One region of the Paenibacillus tundrae genome, then DNA from elsewhere that is predicted to be linked to it. Evidence: riboswitches for the same ligand, from Rfam matches in the RefSeq annotation. Region 1 holds a riboswitch; each other region holds the start of a gene.

What was found. Region 1 has a riboswitch for cyclic di-AMP ahead of V6W81_RS00525 (C40 family peptidase). Riboswitches for the same ligand answer to the same signal wherever they lie in the genome.
Region 2: it holds a riboswitch for cyclic di-AMP, as region 1 does, so the genes downstream of both, V6W81_RS06650 (hypothetical protein) here and V6W81_RS00525 (C40 family peptidase) in region 1, are expected to answer to the same signal.
Region 3: it holds a riboswitch for cyclic di-AMP, as region 1 does, so the genes downstream of both, V6W81_RS10290 (C40 family peptidase) here and V6W81_RS00525 (C40 family peptidase) in region 1, are expected to answer to the same signal.
Region 4: it holds a riboswitch for cyclic di-AMP, as region 1 does, so the genes downstream of both, V6W81_RS17160 (3D domain-containing protein) here and V6W81_RS00525 (C40 family peptidase) in region 1, are expected to answer to the same signal.

Annotation. Positions count from the first base shown of each region.
Region 1 is NZ_CP145605.1:109,764-113,978, forward strand. It holds gene rbsK (ribokinase) at 1-713, shown strand, start outside; gene V6W81_RS00515 (c-type cytochrome) at 794-1,150, opposite strand; gene V6W81_RS00520 (GNAT family N-acetyltransferase) at 1,305-1,796, opposite strand; gene V6W81_RS00525 (C40 family peptidase) at 2,132-2,602, opposite strand; cyclic di-AMP (ydaO/yuaA leader) riboswitch at 2,606-2,743, opposite strand; gene V6W81_RS00530 (carbamoyl transferase) at 2,997-3,839, opposite strand; gene V6W81_RS00535 (M1 family metallopeptidase) at 3,850-4,215, opposite strand, start outside.
Region 2 is NZ_CP145605.1:1,544,188-1,548,402, forward strand. It holds gene V6W81_RS06630 (urease accessory protein UreF) at 1-433, opposite strand, end outside; tRNA gene V6W81_RS06635 (tRNA-Leu) at 896-978, shown strand; gene V6W81_RS06640 (hypothetical protein) at 1,058-1,246, opposite strand; gene V6W81_RS06645 (glutathione peroxidase) at 1,395-1,874, opposite strand; cyclic di-AMP (ydaO/yuaA leader) riboswitch at 2,266-2,442, shown strand; gene V6W81_RS06650 (hypothetical protein) at 2,558-2,956, shown strand; gene V6W81_RS06655 (HAD family hydrolase) at 3,122-3,805, shown strand; gene V6W81_RS06660 (Nramp family divalent metal transporter) at 3,937-4,215, opposite strand, start outside.
Region 3 is NZ_CP145605.1:2,264,503-2,268,717, forward strand. It holds gene V6W81_RS10275 (hypothetical protein) at 1-242, shown strand, start outside; gene V6W81_RS10280 (hypothetical protein) at 363-581, shown strand; gene V6W81_RS10285 (carboxymuconolactone decarboxylase family protein) at 694-1,023, shown strand; gene V6W81_RS10290 (C40 family peptidase) at 1,114-1,578, opposite strand; cyclic di-AMP (ydaO/yuaA leader) riboswitch at 1,584-1,715, opposite strand; gene pelA (pectate lyase) at 2,160-3,116, shown strand; tRNA gene V6W81_RS10300 (tRNA-Leu) at 3,307-3,391, shown strand; gene V6W81_RS10305 (carbohydrate-binding protein) at 3,551-4,215, opposite strand, start outside.
Region 4 is NZ_CP145605.1:3,835,056-3,839,270, forward strand. It holds gene V6W81_RS17145 (PspA/IM30 family protein) at 1-70, opposite strand, end outside; gene V6W81_RS17150 (hypothetical protein) at 189-533, opposite strand; gene V6W81_RS17155 (polysaccharide deacetylase family protein) at 689-1,477, shown strand; gene V6W81_RS17160 (3D domain-containing protein) at 1,583-2,257, opposite strand; cyclic di-AMP (ydaO/yuaA leader) riboswitch at 2,260-2,453, opposite strand; gene V6W81_RS17165 (amino acid ABC transporter ATP-binding protein) at 2,732-3,454, opposite strand; gene V6W81_RS17170 (ABC transporter substrate-binding protein/permease) at 3,441-4,215, opposite strand, start outside.

The sequences.
Region 1 (4,215 bases):
TTCGTGTCATGGATGATTCAGCGACGGGTACAGCCTCGATCTGGCTCTCCAATGGAGATAACCGAATTATTGTTATCCCAGGGGCGAATGGGAAGGTAGTGCCGGAGATGCTGGAAGAGGCGGATACGGTGAAAAGCCTGACTGCAGCCGCAGCGGTGCTGCTGCAGCTCGAGATTCCGCTGCCAGCGGTCACCCGCGCCGCTACATTAGCGGCAGAAGGCAGCGCACTGGTGGTGCTCAACCCGGCTCCCGCGGTGCCGGGTCTGCCCCAGGAGCTCCTGCGGTGCGTTGACGTCGTCACGCCGAACCGCAGCGAGCTCGCCGTGCTTACCGGCCGGGATCAACTCCGGCCGGAAGACCTGGATGCGGCGGTCGCAGAGCTCGCCGCATCCCTCGGGGCCGCCGTCGTCACGACGCTCGGCCCCGAGGGGGCTGTGTACGCGGCAGCGCCAGGCGGCCGCGTACAGGCAGGGCGTGCCGGCGCGTGCCGTGCGCCCGGCTACGCCGTAAGCGCCGTCGATACGACCGGCGCTGGCGACTGCTTCAACGGCGCGCTGGCGGTAGCCCTTGCGCGCGGCGAGACGCTTGATGCGGCCGTAAGCTTCGCTATGGGCGCGGCTGCGCTATCTGTGACGAAGCTGGGTGCCCAGTCAGGAATGCCATTTGCAGATGAGGTAGAAGCGTTTCTTGCGCAGCAGGCATCAAGCGACTGATTGTATCATGGATGTGTCCAAGCACAGAGAAGAGGCTGTTACACCCCGGGTAGGGAGGTAATAGCCTCTTCGTTCATCCGTTACTTTTTCTCGGCGAGCCACATCGCAATGTTGGCAATCTCTTCATCTTGTAGTCGATCCTTAAACGCAGGCATGCCGCCTTTACCTTTGACGATCGTGGAGTAGATCTTCTCTACGTCATCCTGACTTCCGATGTTCGCAAGAGCTGGGCCTACGCCCCCTTGAAGCTGATCACCGTGACAGGAAATACAATTGGCTTTCACCAGTGCTTCAGCCTGTCCGGCATCCATCGTGACTTCCGGCATAGTTGGTTTAGCCTCCTGGGCAACCTCTTCTTTTCCTGGAAGCGTAAACATTAAAATAATAGCAAACGCGCACGCTGCAAAAAATACCCCGCTCATGATCCACTTGTGCATCCCTTATGTCCCCTCCAGAATGAAAGATCATCTAACTGAATCTGTCCATATCATTATAACGGAACTAGCCATGACATCATAGCATTTTGTGGTAATTTTTTGAAACTTATCAACTAAAAGCAGCAATCGTATTAGCTCATAACAATCTTATACGTTAACGGGATCCTGTATACACCATACAATAAAAAGGTTGCAAGCCAGTAGGTGTCTGACGTTCGTATGTATCTTGGGTGATAAAACCAACCTTTTCATAGACCCGGATGGCTCTTGTGTTCCAGGTGAGCACTTCTAAATCAATTTCATTTGAGGGATTTCTACGAATGGCTTCTTGTACAATCGCAGACACAAATTCAACACCTTGGCCATGACCACATCGTTCGGGATGCATACCTAGTCCAATTCGGGTGACTCCGACCAGCGGGAAGAACTGTGCAAAACCGCAGATTTCATCATTCTCGCCAAAAATGACAGCATATTGGTCTTTCCTTAGCTGCACATCTCCAAATTCGACTTCAAGTGCCTTCATCTGTTCCCAAGGAAGCCAGCTATAAATATTATAAGGTGGGTCGTATTGCCAACTGCATATCTGTTGAGCATGTTCTTCTTCCATAGGTTTAACGTGAAACGTCACAGAAGCTTCATCCATACTTACTGCACGCTCCTCTCATTTGTAGGATAGGTACCGCTTCAAAATCGAACAAGCTCTTGAGTGGGGATCGATCCTACAGATCATGTGTCAATGTATAGATATTCCTAACATTACTCTACAGAACGTGGTGTAGTTTTGGCAAGTCTTCGTAAAATAGAAAAAAATTGAAACAAAAGATCGGTTTATTACGTTTATATTACAATAGGATGGGTAAAAACATCATAAGGGCACGGACGAAGAAGCACAAAAAAACCGCCGGATACATTCCTGCGGAGAATGGATCGGGCGGTTCTGTTATGCTTGGTTACAGTATGATGTTGCTCAGCTTGTCCCTAGTCACGTGCGAGTGTTTCATACGCGTCCGTGCTCATAATACGTTTAGCGCCAACATAGCGGTTAGCCCAGTAGTTTTCACTCAATGCGCTGATCGTAACGCCTTTAGAAGAAGAAGAGTGTGCAAACTTACCTTCTCCAACGAAAATTCCTACGTGTGATACTCCACTGCCGGAAGTATTAAAGAATACCAGATCGCCAGGTCTCATTTCTGAACGGGAAACGGAATCACCCATGTCGAATTGGGAGCTTGATTGGCGAGCCAGATCAATGCCAAGCTTGTCGAATACATACCGTGTAAACCCAGAGCAGTCAAAGCCGTTAAGCGTTGTTCCTCCGCTTTTGTATGTAGTTCCCATTGCTGAGTCAATTACTTCATCCATTTTTGAATCTGCGAACGCGCTGCCCGCTCCAAGCGATAATGCGAATGTGAGGCTAAGTACAGCTGCGGTTAGTTTCTTCTTGAACAAGAGATATACCCCTTCCAATGCCTGCGAGGTTAGCTTAAGGATTCGGTTGAAGGTCCCCTATGATCCCTCTGTAGCAAGATCAATTCACCCATAACTGGTTCCCCCGCTTCCCAGGTGCTAGGAATTTGGCTATGCTAGTTGTGCACCTGTGAAATCAAGAAATGACGATTAAATTTTAAGTAGTTACAAATATGAAGGTAAAGATTACAAAGTTGTTACTAAAAACTCACTGCGATTATTGTACCAGAGGTACATTGATTTGGCAACGTTTAGCAGTAAAATTAGCAAAAAAAACCTCGACCTTTGACGGGGAAAGGTTGAGGTTTGCTTTTGTGAAGCGTTATCATCGCGTTTATATGACATGGAGATGGTAACAAATTTTAACCTGTTCGAATCAACTTCTAGTCGACTTGGACTGCCATAAGCGGAAATGGGCGCATATCTTCCATAGAGACATCAGACAGCGAGCCAGAGGATACGTTTGCTGTAATATAAGGCCAGCTAGCCCTGTTAACAACCACGATGCCGAAGTGAAAGCGCCGAAGATGAGCAGATGAAGCCCTCCCAGAAGCAAGGCGATGCCAATCACAGGAACGAGATGACGAAGCGCGATCCATAGAGCGTATAATGCACCGCGTGCTCGGCCTTCTCCATCTGGAGCTGATGCACCGAACTGCATGTATAACATCATGTGATGAATAATCCAGCCGTACACAATCCATAAGGAAACATATGGAATACCCGTCAGTAACAGTTGTAATGAATGGAATCCATCCATTAGAATGGCGAATAGTCTGGGCACAAGCCAATAGGCCGGCAACAACATCAACAACGTTCGGATGAAGTGCAGTAGTAACATCGGTTTCCACAACACTTTGATACCACGGACAAAAGGAGTGCGCTCCTCCGATTGATTAAAGTGTTGTAATGAGTACAACAGTCCTGCTTGGATGAGGGGAGTGATTAACATGCGTAGCAGCAGCATGGCTCCAAGAATCCACAGATACCGATGAACCTCGGGATGAGTAGAGAGGCTGAGTTGACTTTCCATTTTGAACAAAAGGGTACTGAGCTCTCCAGCATCCGTGTCAGGATAACGAAGCAGCAGCGGGACAACCGCAGACTGCACTAATCGATAGATAAAGTATCCCCATACTAATTGATAGATAAATAGTAGTGCGGCTATGAATATATGCTGACGGACGAGAAACCAGCCTTCACGTATTTTTGCTTTCACTGTCTCCACCTCACCATGACAGACTTCCGAAAATAGCTTCTACAAGTTTGGTTGCGCTCAAACTCCAGCGGAATTTAGAGGGTTCGTCCAGATTAGCTTTCAGGAAATTGTCCATATGACGATTCTCTAATACCACAGTGTACAGGGGGTCGGTCATGGCCCAAGAAACCGGAGAAGTATAAGTAAGCTTATATGTGATCCGCTCCTCGTTTCCGTTCCATTGCTTATTCACGATATGACCATCCTCGAACACAATTCGTACAGGAACCTTCATATAATTGCTTCCCTTTTTCTGAATGGTTACAGAGGATTCGTACACCTCTTGCTCGCCCTTCTGAATCGGAGTTACGCTGATTTTCTCCACAGCAAAGTCCGC
Region 2 (4,215 bases), 1.4 Mb from region 1:
AGTGGTTAATCCAGGCGTGAACAGTGGATAGGCATCCAACTGAATTATAGGTGGACAGGGTGTGCTCGAGTTTTCTAAAGTCGATCCAGGGATGGAGGGCTTGAGCGAGCTTGATTAACCGTTTGCCCATAGCAGAGGAGTGTTCCCTGAGATCTGGAGGGGTTCGCTGAACGTGGACTAGTTTGTCAATAAGAGCTGTTCGCCATGTGTCCTTCTGATCCGCTGCACTGTAGATGCCCTTAATCGCCATTCCTTCCAGGCGCACAATGCTCGGATGTAATTGACAACGCATGAATGATTCCAGGTCTGCTACGTTGCGGATTGAACCTTCTGCTATAAGTGCATCCATGCCGAATGAATGAGTGAACCCTCCGACTTGAATAGAGGAATCAAGCAGTTTGACATAATCGAGCAGCTTATTCCCACGGTTCACGATCTTTCGCCTCCTATGTTCGTTAAATGTTATTATATATAACATTTTATTTCGTTTTGAAGCTGTTTATGAGTTTGAATCCGAATTATATGATATATATATTCACATAATTATCCGCTTTTTGTCAATTAAATCTTGTTAATTTTGTTTTATTTTCTTTATATGTTATTTAAAATAACGTACTGAGTTATATATTGGAGTGTGTGTGATAATCTTGTCATTGGAAGAGAAGTAGTAAAAGTAATATTAGTGATTATTCCATTGGCTTGCTCATTGAAGCTTATCAAGGGTAAATGAACTACAAAAATAGGTCGAACTCAAGGATATGCAACTGCTGTGGAAATATGACGATTCATGCAGGTAGAGGGGGAATTATCGTGTGAAAAAGCTGAATTTAAAAAGTACTTTACTTTTATAATGAAACCCGGTATAATCATTTTTGTTGCCGATAATTTACGACATGCGGTCGTGGTGGAATGGCAGACACGCTATCTTGAGGGGGTAGTGGGCGTATGCCCGTGGAGGTTCGAGTCCTCTCGACCGCATCATAATGCAAGACAGAAGAAGCTTCCGAACTCGGAAGCTTCTTTTTTTGTTTCTACCGTTTTTATTTTATTCTAATCATTAAGCCCGACCGATTTGAAGTAAACGTACGATTTCGCCATCGATAAGCTCTCTACTTACTTGGATGAATCCTAACGATTCATATAACGTCCCGGCGATTCGATTGTCTGGTCGATGTCCAATCATAATCCTTGTACCATTAGAATTACGTCTACTTCTCCGAAACATTGCAGTAAGTACTTTTTTCATACCACATCACTCCTCTCAACAGAACACTCTAATGTATATCCTGGGCCCTTATGCCAAAATAAGCTCGTGAGTGCAAAAAAAAGCCACCGACTAGAGAATTCCTGCTTAAAGCTGTGGTCTCCGGTTAGATGGCTGTTGGTTGTTCAATTTATTTTTTTAGTAATTTCTCGATGTCAGCTTCGATCTGATCAGGAGTTGTTTTGGGTGCGTAACGCTTTACGACACGTCCGTCTTGATCCACTAGGAATTTAGTGAAATTCCATTTGATTGCTTTGGAGCCGAGTAGGCCTGGAGCCTCTTTGGTGAGATGCTGGAACAGGGGGTGAGCGTTCGATCCGTTGACATCGATCTTCTCGAACATCGGGAAGCTTACACCATAGTTCATTTGACAGAACTCAGCAATATCATCGGATGAGCCTTTTTCCTGTGCAAACTGATTGCTCGGGAATCCGAGAACTTCAAAATTGCGATCTTTGAATTTATTGTACAGCTCTTGCAGCCCTTCGAATTGTGGTGTCAATCCACACTTACTAGCTGTATTCACAATAAGCAGCACTTTGTTTCGGTATTGAGACATTTCTTGTTCTTGGCCTCGAAGGGTATTAACTTTGTATTCATAAACGGTCATGAAAATCGCCTCCTATATCGAATGAATGATTCCTTTTTCGTATATATCTATTATATTGGTTACAATTAAATAATGCAAAACTAATATTGGATAATTATAGTTTTAGCTCTTTTTGAGCTTGAATTGGTCTTCATATGGACGAATAGGTAGAAGATTTTTGTGATCACGAGAATTAGAGAGCTTAGGGGAGATGGATGAAGCAAAAATATGTTGTAAGCGATATCATTGGGTTGAAACGGCATAAATCCGTCGATTCGGTGATCTATGTACACTTTACATCAACATGACCTCGGTGTATGATTCATATCGTAATTTCTAATTTAATTTCTATTGTACATGAAAAAACGAAACAAACGATAATATCGATCTAATCAGTAATGATGTAAGAACGATGTTTTAATCGCTGAGTTTCCATTCATTCATGGGTGGAAAACGGGGGAACCAACAGGATGCGCTGTTCTAGGACGGTATGGATCCATGGGGTGAATTTTCCGGTAACAGCCGGAAATAGGGCGACTCTCGCGCCCGAATCCGTCAGCTAACCTCGTAAGCGTTAAAGGGAGAGGCAACAAGCCGTACGCTGGTTCATGGTGTTTTTGCCATGGATTCTTTAAGAAGCGTCCGGGAGGCCTTGGTCCCCCACGCTTCTTTTTTGTTGTCTTTTCACGCTAAGGGAGGAACGAATGATGGATAATGAGATGATTTTAGTAACTGCTCCGAACGAAGCGGGGCGCAAATTTATCAAACTATTGATGTACAAAAAAATGCCGTTTGCCGTTCTGACCAACAGTGCAGGGGAAGAGCGGAAACTCCGGAAGTTCGGGGTAGAGCATGTCATTCGCATGAACACGGCTGCGGCAGAGAAATGGTTTTTACCTCAGAGTAGTGTAGGTAATGTTTTTATTTTTGAGAATAGTCTGAACTTGACCTGCCGTTATTTGCAGATCTGTCGTTCGTGGACATCTAAGTCGCTGTGTGTGATTACAGAACAGAGCCATCCAAAAGGAATTTATCGAGGCATGGGTGCCGATCGGATTGTCTATTCATTAAACGGAGAAGTGGGCTTCCTGCTTAACGGTTGATGCTGCAACCGATGATTGCTCCCTTGTCAGGTGCCTGATATAATTGAACGAATAGATCATTAAACTTATGAACAAAGGGTAAACGGAATTTTGAGGAGACTCATGCATGAAGTGGGTCTTCTTTTTTATTGTTTAGGGGATGTAGCAAGATAAGGAGGAATAGTTGTGCCAGATGTACGTGGGTTAAAATGGTTGTTCTTCGATGTAGGAGATACGCTAGTGGACGAATGGGAGCCTGTAGACGATATTATCGGTCAGTTCGTGAGAGAAGCCTGTGCACTTGGATATCCGGTGCAGATCGAGACTGTACGGGAGATATTTGTCACCTGTTACCGAAACTACGAGGCATGGCCAATGAAAGTGGCGATACGTACGTTGATTAGCGATGAACAGCATAGAGAGCAGATCCAGGCTAAATTAAAGTTTCGTAAAGAGCTTGAGCAACCCTATGCGTGTGCTGGTTCAGTGCTGAAATCACTGTCACGATATTATCGAATTGGCATCATTGCTAATCAGAGTCCGGGTACGGAGGAACGGTTAGAGCGTTACGGCTTGCGTAAGTATGTGAATGTACTTGCTTGTTCTGCTGAAGAAGGAGTGTCTAAGCCTGATCGTGAACTGTATGCAGTGGCATTGAAGCAGGCGGGATGCAAGGCTGAGGAAGCAGTTATGATCGGAGATCGCATCGATAATGACATCGTTCCGGCGAAGAAGCTGGGAATGCGAACGATACGCATTTTACAGGGGTATGGACGGTTCCAGCCTGAGCTTGAAGATCAGGATCACCCGGATTGGACAATTGATAATTTAGAGCAGCTTCTTCCTTTGCTTTTACCAGATCAAGACTAGGAGATACATACTCCAAAATAAGATTTATGCTGATGACCCTACTGGAGCATATCGTTCTAGAAAAGGATAAATAAGAGCCGACCATTTCAAGTGAACGTTTCACTTGGATGAGTCGGCTCTTTTTATTTGAATTAAAACAGCGCGATGGTCTGAATAATGAGATACACATTCAGGACAACGATGACTGCAGCGATGATCCAGGACGTAATTTTCAACCACAGTTTGTTAGCGAATGCACCCATACTCTTCTTATCACTTGTAAACATGACCAGCGGAATAACCGCAAAAGGAAGCTGTAAGGAAAGTACAACTTGGCTTAGGATCAGAAGTTCCTCTGTTCCATGCTCTCCTGCAATAGCGGTCACAATGACGGCAGGAATGATTGCAATCAGGCGAGTGACTAGACGTCG
Region 3 (4,215 bases), 2.2 Mb from region 1:
ATACGGAATTCGATGACCTTTATCCCTATATGATTGAACATCCTCAATTTTTCTGGTACAAACGCTATGTTGCCTGGTCAGAACTTCTGACGATTGTAGGCTTGTGTGAAGAGTTGTCCTTCTCTTGGAAAGAGCAATTTACACCGCATCAAGTGGAGTACCTTGAAGAACGTGTGATGTCCGCCAAAGTGCTTGATTTTTGGTTTGAGAAGAATGACAGCAAAGAGCACGCGCAGCGGTAAATTTCAGTCGGGACATACGTTTCGTATGACATGACAGTCCAATACAGTCACGTGAGACCTAAATGAGTTGTCATTTAGGTCTCTTTTTGTAAATTAATTTGGAACATAGGAGCCATAGACATGATTAGTGATACAGAGCTGGATGCCCTGCGTTTGTCAGGTGAAAAGGTTAGAGTGGTAAGGGACGAGCTTGAGTCCAATGATGTAACAGGAATTGTTGTTGCTTGGGATGGAGAGCAGGTACTCATTCGGCGGCAGAATCGACGTGTGGTTAAGCTCGATCGTAGTTATCGCTATCAGCTGTTCAGCGAGCCGCGCCAGAGTCCACTTAGCGAGTAGGAAATGAGCTAACGGGATTTACCATCCTCCTATAGGCATAATCGATTCGCTCAGGAGAAAGGATAGTTACAGTGAAGGATGTGGAACTATCTCCGAGAGGGCGTGCAATGATATGACATTGATGAATGAAAAGGTTCACGCGTATAAGGATCAGATTGGTGAGTTGAGCGATGTGCTACCGGGAGTGGTGAAGTCTTACCATGAGTTTACGGGAGAATGCTTTCAGCCAGGAGCCATTGATGCCAAAACGAAACAATTAATCGCCTTGGGCATTGGCTTATTTGCGAATAACGAAGTGTGTACCTTCTATCACGTGGAGGAAGCTCGTGCGAAGGGTGCTACCGATCAGGAGATCATGGAGACCGTTGCAGTGGCGGGTGCCGTAGGCGGCGGTCATGCACTATCTCAGGGCGCAATGCGCGTACAGAAGGCGCTGCACTAAGCAGGATGGGGCTATATCAATGAAAATAAGGACGTATTCCTTGGCAAATGCTACGGGAATAGGTCCTTATTTATGTACATCGAAGTTATATTATATTTTTCCAATCATTTTATTATACATAAACTGGCCAGTAACTCGGCGAGCCGTAACATAACGGTCTTTGAAGTAAGGGTTAGACAATTTAGTGATGCTGACACCTTTGCTGCTTGATGCGTGTGCGAATTGGCCGTCACCGATGTAAACACCTGCGTGTGAAACACCTTTACCCATTGTATTGAAGAATACGAGATCGCCTGTGCGAAGGTTCGCTTTGGATACAGGAGTTCCTGCTTTCGCTTGCTGCTGGGAAGTGCGGGGTAGATCGATGCTATATTTATCAAAAAGATATCTCATAAATCCAGAACAATCGAAGCCGGCCATTGTTGTACCGCCCCATTTGTAAGGAATACCTGCCATGTTATTAACGACGGTGTTGATTGTGCTTGCCTCTGTACTTGTTGCACCTGAAGTAAATAGTACTGCTGCTCCAAAAATGGAGATGATAAGTTTTTTCAAAATCAATGTTCTCCCTTCGTTGCCTACGGAGTTAGCTAAGGGTTCGGTAGAAGGTTCCCTATATTTCCTATGTATAAGAATAATTCACCCAAAATGGTTCCCCCGTTTTCAAACATGAAACTCGGCAAATGAATAATTAAGTTTTTGTAACCTTTTGAAACTATATTGCATATATGCGTAAATGTCAAACCCATCTTAATACCTTCTTTATCGCCCAATGTTAACGGAACTATTGATTTTTATGAAGAATAAACACGAAATGACAGCGTAACTAATTACAAAATAGTAATATGTGATTCAAATCCAAACTAGAGTGTATACCACTCGAGGTTTGTCATGTGCAGTTTGAACTATTCTGATAGATACAATAATCGCGGAATGTTACAAGATGTTGCATTAATTGACAAAGTTATTTTTTTTGCATAAGATCGTTCTATCCAATCCACATATTGGATAAAAATATAGTCGTTATAATTTAATTCAAATAAAGGAGTTGGTGGAGAGACGTGTAATTAGAGGGTGAAAGTAAGTGGAATGAAGAATTGGATGATTTCAATAATAACGGGGAGTGTGTGATCATTTTGAATACAAAAACAAAGTTAGTTACATTAGTTCTAGCATTTTCAATGGTATTTTCTGCGGTAGGTATGGTCATTCAACCGGTTAGGATTGTATCTGCTGCGGATGCTTCGGGAACAACAGCAAGCATATCCGATATCTTGAAGAATCAAAGAGCCGATGGAGGCTGGAGAAAAGAATATAAGCAATCCACTGGTGAGTGGGCGAAATCTACGATCGACAATAAAGCTACATACTCAGAAATTAGAAGACTAGCTAAAGAATTCAAAAAGACAAACGACCCACGTTATTCTGCTGCCGCGATTAAGGGAATTAACTTTTTGCTGAATATGCAGTATTCCAATGGTGGGTGGCCTCAAGTTTATCAAAGTTCTGGTTATCACAAACATATTACCTACAATGATGATGCGATGATTAATGTAATGTACATGTTGGATGAAGTTGCGACACGAAAAGGTGACTTCTCCTTTATTGACAGCAACCTTGCCAATCGTAGTAAAAATGCGGTTGCTAAAGGTGTGGATGCGATTTTGAATACACAGGTAGTTTCAGGTGGCAAGCTCACAGCATGGGGGCAACAGCATGATTCAAGCACACTTAAGCCTGCAGGTGCAAGAATCTATGAAGTACCATCATTAACAGCTGGAGAGAGTGTAACGATTGTTAAATTCCTGAAAACAAGACCTTCCAACGCCAAAATTACAGCATCCATCAAGGGAGCCGAAGCTTGGTTTAACAAAGTGAAGATCACCGGTTACCGATATGAAAGAGCGAACGGCGATAGCAAAATTATTGCTGATTCCAAAGCTGCACCAATCTGGGCTCGTTTCTATGAAGTTGGAACGGATAAACCCATCTTTATCGGTCGTGACGGCATCGTGAAATACAAATTGAGCGATATTGACAAAGAAAGAAGAGGCGGTTATGCATGGTATGGTAACTGGCCATCCAAGCTGTAACTTAATTTAGATTCTAAACTGGTACCAATCGTGCCAGATCATATGCCAGCTCCTAAACATGAAGCCCGATCCGGAAGTGACTATCTGGATCGGGTTTCTTCCTGAGCATTTGTATATTGACATGTAGATGCTTGCGTGATATATTATTTTTTGTCGCCGAGATACATATATATCACGGAGATATACATATGCGGTCGTGGCGGAATTGGCAGACGCGCACGGTTCAGGTCCGTGTGGGCTAACCCCCCGTGGAGGTTCGAGTCCTCTCGACCGCATCGAATGAAAAGGTTCCCTGTTAGACATTAGTCTATCGGGGAACCTTTTTTTGAACTCATATGGGGGATCTCACAGCTTGTCCATCCATTGTCGGTTACAACGACCTACGACTAATCACAGGCTTGGGCAATTTTTTGCCAATTATATTACTACACGTATTATGATGCTGTAACTGTAATGTTATCGATATTAGGCCCTTCTGTACCTGTTGTTACAACTCTGATGGTATTCGTTCCAGAATTCATGGGTACCTGAATGGTTTTCTCGCCCCATGTCGACCAGCTTCCTGTTGCTGAAAAAGAGGTATTGCTGATCACTTTGTTTCCGTTAACGTACACATCGAGGTTACGCGTGCCACTCTCTAATGCATAACGAAACTTTACGTTTTTGGTACCACTTGTCGCATTGTTAATATTATTCCATTGAATGGCAGAGTTCGTTAGTGCATTGAAATTAACATACCCCGAGCCGGTGTAACCTGGGTAGATTGTCTCAACTACAGCATCAGTTAGGGTAGTTCCTGTTTCAGCTTCATACGTTGTACCACTTGTGTTACCACTTCCTGGCCCAGTGATATTCGCTACAAATGTGGTTACACTTTGAGCAGGAAGCTGTGCAGTAAATGCGCCGTTAGACACATTGATCGGTGCTCCACTTGCTAGGTTACGGCTGCTATCCGTTACCCATGAGGATACAGTAGAGGCGTTACCATTTTGCAGGACAAATCGCTGACTGGTTGCAGAAGTTCCTTTGTTAATTGCGACGACGACAACCTTGTTATCTCCTTTGTAGGCAGACACAAACGTATTGGTATCTGGGTTTT
Region 4 (4,215 bases), 2.8 Mb from region 1:
CTTCTGCCTTATCAATGATGGAGTTAATATTGGACATCGTTAGATCTCGTAAACGTTTGAAAATGGACATTATGTTATTCCTCCTAGTCGATATTACAACCTTGTATATAATCATACATACGTGATAAACCTCAACCCGTTTCAATTTTAGCAAAAAAAATCAAAACAAACTTCTTCATCATGTAAAATTATTCTTTTAATTGACCTTTTATCAGCAGATGTTCATCAAGGAGCCTCTCTGCAGTCTGCACGATTTCATCAATCTGCATGCGTGTGATCGCATCAAAATGAATGCCCATAATGACCGTCACCGTAACCTTCAACTGATATGCCGCCTTGCGCGCAAGCCTCTCGCATAACTCCTGCTCCTTATGCCCTGGGACATGAAATGTAGCTCCACTAAGACGATCGTGATCTACATAATAGGTTGCCACCGCTCCTATGTGTGCATCGCCGCCTGTAACCATGAATACTTTGTCCTGCCCCACGTCTACAACCTGTAATCGAATTGAACTCAAATCATATTTACTCATACTAATCCACCTATCCTTTTCTCTATCTCATGTTATGGTCCGAATTATGAACAAGATTCGAGAGACTGACAATGAAACATCTCACAAGTCGAATAAATCAAGATTACATCGGGCATACCATAGAGAACGCATTTTTGGAAAAGGGGGCTGCTATTATGCGTATTCGCCTCATCGCAATATCATTTATCGTCTTTCTCTTGAGCGGAAATTTCGCTCCTGCTCATATGTCAGCTGAACCGAACCAAGCCAGTTCACCTGTCACGGAGTTTGATGCACAAGGCGATGAACAGCTCACGCTAGGTCAACTAAGACAGAAATATGCTGATACGTTCAAGACGAATGGGCCTTCCACCAAACAGGTTGCTCTGACTTTTGATGATGTTCCTGATCCAAGGTTCACTCCACAGGTATTGGATGTTTTGAAAAAGTATAAAGTCAAAGCGACTTTTTTTATTGTAGGCAAGCGGGCAGAGAAACATCCGGCTCTAGTCAAACGTATGGTTCGCGAAGGTCATATCATGGGTAACCACAGCTATAGTCATCCTGAATTCAGTAAGCTGACGATGAACGATTTTCGCAAACAAATTTTACATACCGGGGATATCATTCACAATTTAACCGGGTATACGCCAAAAATGATTCGCCCACCTTACGGGGATATTAATGAGAAGCAGCTCCAATGGGCTCAGAAGCAGCAATATAGCATTGTGAACTGGAATGTCGATTCACTCGATTGGAAAGGTCTTTCCAAAGATGAAGTGAAGCAGAATATTTTATCGGCTGTTAAACCAGGGTCGATCGTTCTTCAACATGCAGGAGGCGGAGTGGGCTCTAACCTTCAGGGAACGATTGATGCGTTACCAGAGATCATTGAGGAGCTTCGAGCACGGGGATATAGCCTTGTAACACTGGACGAGATGTTAAACATCTCTAAGAGCAAGTAATTCCAGCATAGGCACTTTAAGAGAAACGTTAAACTAAAAAGGGCGTCTCTACTCACATCAGACTGTGAATGGAAGACACCCTTTTTCATTTTGTTTGCATGACGTTTATTTTAGAATGTAAAGCTCAACATCTTGGAAACCGAATGTGCTCACGGATTGTTTACTGCCAGGAATGAAAATATCAACGCGTTTACCTTTAATCGCACCGCCTGTATCTCGCGCCGTAGCTACAAACGCTTGTTTCGGCAGTCCTGGGTGTGTGTGACCTGTCACGAGGACTTTCGTTCCCAGCGGGATCACACTTGGATCTACAGCGATTGTACCCAATTCAAGCGGATTACCGAAGTAATCTACAGCACCCCATTTTCCGTTTTCGGATGGATCTGCAGAGTACGCTGTTGCCTTCATTTCAATGGACTTGCTGTAATCAAATGTTTTGCCCCAGGCTTCAACCACTTTGCTGTCTGCATTGACATCCAAGCTTGCTGTTGTGATCGTTTTAGCCTCTGCTTTGGCTGCTGGAGCCGCTGCTGCTGAGACGGTGTTGGCTTTTCCAGGTACAGTAATTTTCAGCCCACCATAGATGTTATAAGGTGAAATATTTGCATTTGCTTTAATGAGTGCTTCCATACCTACACCATACTGTTTGGATAAAGTATAGAATGTATCCCCCTCTTTGGCCACATGAACAGAGTCAGCGTAAGCTGGAACGGCCTGAATGAGCATAGCTGCTGTCAGCAATGCTGTTGCTGCTTTCGCAATACGTTTCTTGTTAAACATGGTCTTCCTCCCTCATTATGCCTGCGAGGTTAGTTGTCGGATTCGGATGGAGGAAACCACCCTATAGGTTCAATCACATGCCCTTAACGTTATGTACGCCCTAATTCACCCCTAGCAGTACGCGAACATCAATCCTCGTTTCTGCATCGTTACATCCCCCGCACTTCCTCCTCGGAAGTTTCGGCAGGAACAATATATCACAATCTTGTAACCTATAGTTGTAGTAAATCTTACCAGTACGTTTATGACACATCAAAATTGGTTAATAAAACAAGCCTTTTTCATATTAATAATTCATATATGTCTTCTATATAAGTAACAAAAAAGTTACCTTTTATTCCATTGATCCTTCTGATTATGTATCTCCGGAAAACAAATAAAAACAACCCTGCCGACGATGATGTCGACAAGGCTGTTTGTTACTCTTCATTCAATAGTGTATCCCCAGCTGCTCGGCAGCTTATGATCACATTACTATAGAACTTTGGCAAGAAAATCACGTGTACGAGCATTCTTAGGTGCACCAAACACTTCATCAGGTGTTCCTTGCTCAATAATTACTCCGCCATCCATAAACAGAATTCGGTCTCCTACTTCACGAGCGAAGCCCATCTCATGCGTAACAATGACCATCGTCATTCCACCCTCTGCCAGGCGTTTCATGACATCAAGCACCTCTCCAACCATCTCTGGATCGAGTGCTGAAGTTGGCTCGTCAAACAACATTACATGTGGTTGCATCGCCAAGGCTCTCGCAATCGCAATACGTTGTTTTTGTCCACCTGACAACTGGTTAGGGTATGCATCTTTTTTGTCAGAAAGACCCACCGTTTTAAGCAAATCGGCTGCAATCTGATCTGCTTCCTGTACCGATTGTTTCTTTACTTTGATTGGAGCAATCGTGATGTTCTGCTGAATCGTCTTATGAGGAAACAGGTTGAAATGTTGAAACACCATACCCATCTTTTCACGCGTAGCATTGATGTTATGCTTCGGTTCTGTAATTGAAACACCTTCGAATAGGATCTCGCCTGAAGTCGGCTGCTCAAGCAGGTTCAGACAACGCAAAAATGTACTTTTACCCGAACCGGATGGTCCAATGACAACGACAACCTCGCCTTTGCCAATCGTGACATCAATGCCTTTTAATACTTCATTTTTTCCATAGGATTTATATAATTGACTAACGTCGATCACTTGCATTCAACTTCCTTTCCAGTCGTCCGAGCAGCTTGGACAATATGAAGGTCATTACAAAATAAATAGCTGCTGCAATAAGGAATGGATTCATCCCTTGGTACGTAATATTTTTGACCACACTTGCTTGATACATAATGTCGACCATACCAATAACCGAGATGATGGAAGACTCTTTAATAATCGTTACGAACTCATTACCGATTGCAGGTAATACGGCCTTGAACGCTTGTGGCAATATAATGTAGCGCATCGCTGCACCTCTACCCATACCCAGTGAACGAGCAGCCTCTAATTGTCCACGATCTACACCTTGTACCCCTGCACGGAAGATCTCCGCAAGGTAAGCACCACTGTTGATGGAGAGTGTGATTACACCGGCTTGTAGCGCCGAGAAATTAATTCCGAAGGTCAGTGACAATCCATAATAGATAATCATCAATTGCACGAGCATTGGCGTACCACGAATCAGTTCAACATACGCTGTACCGATCCAACGCAGAATAGCCATATCATGCATACGGAACATACAGATAATCAAACCGATGATTACCCCGAACAATACACCGAGTGCAGATAACAAAAGGGTATAACCTATCCCTGTCGCATAGAAGCTTTTATACGCCCAGAATACTTGAAAAATATTTTTGGTATCTTTACCTGCCATCAATTGGCTTGCTTCGGTTACCATTTCTTCAATTCTATTTTCGCTCTTAAGCCGTTCCAACGTACTATTTACGGCATTTAGCAACTCGGTATTG